Regions from separate parts of the Desulfuromonas acetoxidans DSM 684 genome, predicted to be linked through region 2. Evidence: riboswitches for the same ligand, from Rfam matches in the RefSeq annotation. Region 2 holds a riboswitch; the other holds the start of a gene.
The links. A riboswitch is a leader RNA that binds a small molecule or an ion and turns the genes downstream of it on or off. The one in region 2 is predicted to bind molybdenum cofactor.
Positions count from the first base shown of each region.

Region 1: linked by a shared signal. The riboswitch ahead of DACE_RS08805 (aldehyde ferredoxin oxidoreductase family protein) and the one ahead of DACE_RS13850 (aldehyde ferredoxin oxidoreductase family protein) in region 2 are both predicted to bind molybdenum cofactor.

Region 1 is NZ_AAEW02000009.1:6,658-10,079, reverse strand. Features, by position in the region: gene DACE_RS08810 (iron-containing alcohol dehydrogenase) at 690-1,853, shown strand; molybdenum cofactor riboswitch at 1,945-2,066, shown strand; gene DACE_RS08805 (aldehyde ferredoxin oxidoreductase family protein) at 2,101-3,422, shown strand, end outside.
Region 2 is NZ_AAEW02000019.1:25,584-29,005, forward strand. Features, by position in the region: gene DACE_RS13850 (aldehyde ferredoxin oxidoreductase family protein) at 76-1,806, opposite strand; molybdenum cofactor riboswitch at 1,840-1,959, opposite strand; gene DACE_RS13855 (FecCD family ABC transporter permease) at 2,333-3,385, opposite strand; gene DACE_RS13860 (ABC transporter substrate-binding protein) at 3,375-3,422, opposite strand, start outside.

The DNA.
Region 1 (3,422 bases), on a different contig from region 2:
TCTTTTTTATGGCAGCCTGTATACGTGCAAGTCTCGTGCACAATCTTGGAGGGTGAGCCATTAAAAAAGGCTATGCGGGTGGAACTTGAGCTGTTTTTACGGGGGATTGTCGATGTAACCTCCTTGTTTTACAGGTTGTTGTGCAAGTCGAGGTCAACTGTTCCAATCTGTACCAGAGCCGTGGACCTCTTTTTTCAGTGTCAGGACGAACGCAATAAAAGTGTAACAAAGTGGCACGCATTGTCACGAACTTGAGCTGGCTCTGTGCCAATTGGGAACGGTTGGTGCGGTCGGGGCAGGCCGGATATTCCGGGTTTGTCACATGAAAAAGGATTTGTGGGGTGTTCCATTCTGGTGATCCGTGTGTGACGAGCTGTTGCATTGTGTTCCAAACTGGATCAAATCGTCGCGTTGACGACAAGTCGTAACTTGCCGATTCTGTAGACAACAACGTGGTGTTCCACTATGTAACTCTATTGAATTACGGAGGTTTTTAGAAAAATATTTAAAAGTGGCATCCAAGTTGCTCTAAGGGGAGGTAGCGTTGTCCGTACCTGAATCAGGTGTTCTGGTGCAGGGATTCTACCGGATCTATTTCACATCACTATCGATGGAGGAGCCGGGCGGATTTGAGAGACTGTCATGCGGACGTTATGTCTCATTCACAACAGCAACAAAGGAGAGAACTAATGGCATTAGCAGATCAAACTTACGGTTTCTTCATCCCGACAGTATCTTTGATGGGGGTAGGTTGTGCCAAGGAAGCCGGCGATCAAGCAAAAGCACTGGGCGCTACCAAGCTGCTCATCGTTACCGACGCTGGCCTGGCTGCCATGGGCGTTGCCGACACCATCAAAGGTTATGTTGAAGCTGCCGGTCTGGAAGCTGTTATCTTTGACGGCGCTGAGCCTAACCCGACAGATAAGAACGTTGCCGATGGCGTTAAAGTCTACGAAGACAACAAGTGTGACGGCATCATCACCCTGGGTGGTGGTAGCTCCCACGACTGCGGTAAAGGTGTAGGCCTGGTTGTTGGTAACGGCGGCCAGATTCGTGATTTCGAAGGTGTGAACCAGTCCACCAAATCCATGCCTCCGTTCCTGGCCATCAACACCACTGCAGGTACCGCGTCTGAAATGACCCGTTTCTGCATCATCACCAACACGGACACCCACGTTAAAATGGCCATTGTTGACTGGCGCTGCACGCCGAACATCGCGATCAATGATCCTGTTCTGATGGTTGGCAAGCCGGCTCCTCTGACTGCTGCGACCGGTATGGATGCACTGACTCACGCTGTTGAGGCTTATGTTTCCACCATCGCTACTCCGATCACTGACGCTTGCGCGATCAAAGCGATCGAGCTGGTCGCTGAGTACCTGCGTCAAGCTGTTGCCAACGGCGAGAACATGGAAGCCCGCGACAAGATGGCTTACGCTGAGTACCTGGCCGGTATGGCATTCAACAACGCCAGCCTCGGTTACGTTCACGCCATGGCTCACCAACTGGGTGGCTTCTACAACCTGCCTCACGGTGTCTGCAACGCTGTCCTGCTGCCGGTTGTTTGCGAATTCAACTCCATTGCCAACGTGAAGCGTTTCGCTGACATCGCTGTTGCCATGGGCGAGAACATCGACGGCCTGTCTGACGTTGAAGCCGCTGAAGTTGCCATCGCAGCCATCCGTCGTCTGTCCGCAGACGTTGGTATCCCTGCCGGTCTGACCGAGCTGGGTGTTAAAGAAGAAGATCTGAAGATCATGGCAGAGAACGCTCAGAAAGATGCCTGCATGCTGACCAACCCCCTCAAAGCGAAGTTGGAGCAAGTGATCGACATCTACAAGGCAGCAATGTAACACCCGGCCCTCACGGGCTGATCTGACGGACTATCGTCGGAAACGACCAGCATGGGAGAGGCTTCGGCCTCTCCCTATTTTCTCAATTAAGTACTATCAAGATCTCCGAGCCTGCCCCCCCTACGGAGGTTGCCTTTAAGGGGACAGGCCTCAGGGTTGCATTGGAAACGGTGTGGCCTCCCAGTCTTGGAAAGGAGATTCTTACCATGCGCTTAACGTTAAGACACTGCAAAGGAGCCTGACACACATGGATAAGATTTTCCGCGTTAACATGACCGACCTGACCACCACCGTTGAAGACGTCCCGGCTGAATGGGCTGGTCTCGGTGGTCGTGCCCTGACCTCAACCATCGTAGCTACCGAGGTTGATCCTGAATGCCATCCTCTGGGAGAAAAAAACAAACTCGTTTTTGCCCCTGGCCTGCTTAGTGGTACCGCTGCGGCCCAATCCGGTCGTATGTCCTGCGGCGCTAAAAGTCCGCTGACCGGCGGCATCAAAGAGAGTAATGCCGGCGGCACCACCGCCCAGCAATTCGCCCGCATGGGCATCAAGGCGATGATCATTGAGGGCATGCCCAAAGAGGACAAGTTCTACAGCCTGCACATCACCAAAGACGGCGTGACCATCGCCGAAGAGTCCGAGCTGCTCGGTAGCGGCAACTTTGCTGTCATCGATGCCATGGTGGAAAAATATGACAAGAAAATCGGTGTCATGACCATCGGCCTGCCCGGCGAATTGAAGATGGCGTCTGCCAACATTTCAGTTAAAGATCCCGACGGCAAAATCCGCAGCCACGGCCGTGGCGGTATGGGTGCTGTTATGGGTTCGAAAAAAATCAAGTTCATGACCGTGGATTCCGAAGGTGCCGGTGCGGTGCCCATCGCGGACCCCGACACCTTCAAAAAAGCCGCCCGCGTGTTTGCTAAGGCGATGCTCGACCACCCGGTCAGCGGCGAAGGTCTGCCCACCTACGGCACCAACGTTCTGGTCAATATCCTCAACGAAGCCGGTGGCCTGCCGACCCGTAACTTCACCTATGGCCAGTTTGACGCCCACGACAACATCAGTGGTGAGACCATGCACGACACCATCGTTGAGCGTGGCGGTAGCCCCAAGCACGGTTGCCATAAGGGCTGCATCATCCAGTGCTCCCAGGTATACAACGACAAAGACGGCAACTATGTCACCTCCGGTTTCGAGTACGAGACCATCTGGGGCATGGGAGCCAACTGCTGTGTTGAAAACCTCGACGAGATCGCTGAAGCCGACAACATCATGGATGATATCGGTGTTGATTCCATCGAAACCGTCGTTATGTTCGGTGTGGCCATGGAAGCAGGCATCCTGCCGTTCGGTGACGGCAAAGGGATTCTGCGCATGCTGCGCGAAGAGATCGGCAAAGGCACCCCTCTGGGTCGTATCCTCGGTGGTGGTGCCGGCAATGTCGGTCGTACCTACGGCGTGACCCGTGTTCCTGTTGTCAAGAACCAGGGTATTCCGGCTTACGATCCGCGCAGTGTTAAGGGTATCGGCATCACCTATGCCACCAGCACCATGGGCGCAGACCA
Region 2 (3,422 bases):
GGGAGGGCACATCCGGCAAAGAGAGAACAGCAGCTCTCGTATGGGGTCGATCACTTACGCGGGTAAGTGATCAGGTTAAAAGTTCCAAAATTCGTCGATCTCTTCGTCGCTGAAATCCCAGATCGCGTTGTGCGGCGGAACCGGATCGGTCTTGAAAAACTCAGGCAGCCGATCGTCCTTGTTGGTCATGCCGGCATCAAGATTGAACTGATGCTCCAGCTTGAGGACTTTCTTACCCAGCTCGGTGACATCATCACCGGTCAACGCACAACCGAAGCGGGCGTTGATCATGTCGATCAATGCCGGCAGACACTCGGGAATATCCAGTGCCGGGAAGGCAATGAAGATACACATGCCGGTGGAGTCGATGGCGGCGGAGGCGATCTGCAGATTGCGCGACAGCTCAACCTGACCGTCTTTTTTCAGCGGATCAACAAAACCGCCAACATTAAGGATGTTGGTCGCAATGGTATAGCCGGAGGTGTGGTCGGCACCCATGGTGCTGGTGGCATAGGTGATGCCGATCCCCTTAACACTGCGTGGGTCATAGGCGGGAATGGCTTGATTCTTAACCACAGGAACACGGGTGACACCATAAGTGCGGCCAACACAACCGGCACCACCACCGAGGATACGGCCCAGAGGAGTGCCCTTGCCGATCTCTTCGCGCAGCATGCGCAAAATCCCTTCGCCGTCGCCGAACGGCAGGATGCCCGCTTCCATGGCCACACCAAACATGACCACACCTTCGATGGAGTCGATGCCGATGTCGTCCATAATGTTGTCAGCTTCAGCGATCTGATCCAGATTGTCGACGCAGCAGTTGGCACCCATGCCCCAGATGGTCTCGTACTCGAAACCGGAGGTCAGGTAGTTGCCGTCTTTATCATTGTACACCTGGGAGCACTGGATGATGCAGCCTTTATGGCAACCGTGCTTAGGGCTACCACCACGCTCAACAATGGTGTCGTGCATGGTCTCACCGCTGATCTTGTCGTGCGGCTCGAACTGACCATAACGAAAGTTTTTCGTCGGCAGACCACCGGCTTCGTTCAAAATGTTCACCAGGATGTTGGTGCCGTACGTGGGCAGACCTTCGCCACTGACCGGGTGATCCAGCATCGCCTTAGCAAACACGCGGGCGGCTTTTTTGAAGGTGTCGGGGTCCGCGATGGGCACCGCACCGGCACCTTCGGAATCCACGGTCATGAACTTGATTTTTTTCGAACCCATAACCGCACCCATGCCGCCACGACCGTGGCTGCGGATTTTACCGTCAGGGTCTTTCACCGAGATATTAGCGGACGCCATCTTCAGTTCACCGGCAATACCAATGGTGATAACACCGATTTTCTTATCGAATTTTTCCACCATGGCATCAATCACGGCAAAGTTGCCGCTGCCGAGCAGCTCGGACTCTTCAGCGATAGACACGCCGTCTTTGGTGATGTGCAGGCTGTAGAACTTGTCCTCTTTGGGCATGCCCTCGATGATCATCGCCTTGATGCCCATGCGGGCAAATTGCTGAGCGGTAGTGCCACCGGCATTACTCTCTTTGATGCCGCCGGTCAGCGGACTTTTAGCGCCGCAGGACATCCGGCCGGATTGGGCCGCAGCGGTGCCGCTGAGCAGGCCGGGGGCAAAAACCAACTTATTGAACTGGCCAAGGGGATGGCATTCAGGATCAACCTCGGTAGCAACGATGGTTGAAGTCAGAGCACGACCACCGAGGCCGAGCCATGCTTCAGGGACATCTTCAACAGTGGTGGTCAGGTCGGTCATGTTAACGCGAAAAATTTTATCCATGGGTTCTCTCCGTTGTTGCAGGTGAACAATCATCGCTCATGGCGGAAATCTCCTTTCCAAACATGGGGGGCGATACCGTTTCCGGGACCACCTGGCGGCCGGACCACCATGATCACGCTCGTAGGTGGTAGCGGCTCGGAGATTTAAGGGCTGGTCTCAATCGGCGGCCCCTGATCTGGAGTGCGATTGAGAACACCCCCTAAGACCACGAGGTGTCAATAACTCAGCACAGGGCCGTCAAATGAACCAATGCTGGACGAGGTAAAAACGCAAAGACTGTACCAACCACTTTATCAGGGATGTTCGAAGAGGCAATAGTATGGCTAAACTATCGAAATAAGGTATTTTATTCGCAGTAAGGGTGGTTGCGGTGTCGAGTGGGAGAATAGGGAAACTGTGCCGTTCTGAAACAGGTGTTCAGCATGTGAACAGAGGCCGAATGGTATACAAAAAGAGCGTCAAATCCGTTAAAAGAGTCTGTTGAAAACAACCTGAGGTGAGGTAACTCGGTGGTCGTGACAGTCGATCAAAAATAGACGTATTTTTTACGGTCGCGAATAATCAGAAACAGGAAAAACGGACCGCCAAGCAGGGCGGTAAGCACGCCGATGCGCAAGCCGCCACTGCCGACCAGTCGCACCAGACAGTCGGCATAAACCACCAGCGCGCCACCGAGTAGACCGGAGGCCGGTAGCAACAGGCGATTGTCGGAACCCACCAGACTGCGCATCATGTGCGGTGCAATCAGGCCGACAAAACCGATGCCGCCGGCGACAGCCACAGCGCCACCGGTGAGTAAAGCGGAAAACACCAGCAGGATATTGCGCGACCAGTTGACGCGCACGCCGAAATTGCGTGCCTGCTCTTCGCTGATCATCAAAATGTTGAGATCGCGGGCAAAAAGCAGAGAGCCGATAAAGCCGACCACGGCAATGGCCGCAATGATGAGGACATGTTCCCATGAACGGTTGGTCAGATCGCCCATCAACCAACTTACAATCTTGCGGGCCATGTCGTACTGTTCCGTCGACAACACAATCACCACTGAGGTGATGGCAGTAAAAATGGCGTTAAAGGCGATGCCGCCGAGCAGCAACGTGTAGCGTGAGGTTAAACCGCCACTGGTGGCAACAGCCAGTACCACCATCAACGAAAAGAAAGCCATGGTCACCGCCAGCAACGGCACTAGATAAAGGCTGGTGGCCGCCAGACCGAAGTACAGGGCTGTCACTGCACCGAGCGCCGCGCCGGAACTGGTGCCGATAATGCCTGGGCTGGCCATGGGGTTTTTAAACACCCCCTGCATCACCACACCGGCACAGCCGAGTGAAAAGCCAACCAGAACACCACACAGCGTGCGAGGAATGCGACCATACCAGACAATGGTGCCGATGGGGTCAGCCGGGTCAATAGCGCCGCCACCCAGCACATGGCCGATAATGTCACCGATCTGCGACAACGTGATCGACCACGAGCCGATAGACACCGATAGCATCATGCCGAGTAACAGACATACCAGGGTGGCCAACAGGGCCAGAAACGGTTTGCCAAAGGCAGTGCGGTGGGCCTCACTCGTCATTGAGAATCCCCCCGAGGTAATTGAGGCTGGCAATAAC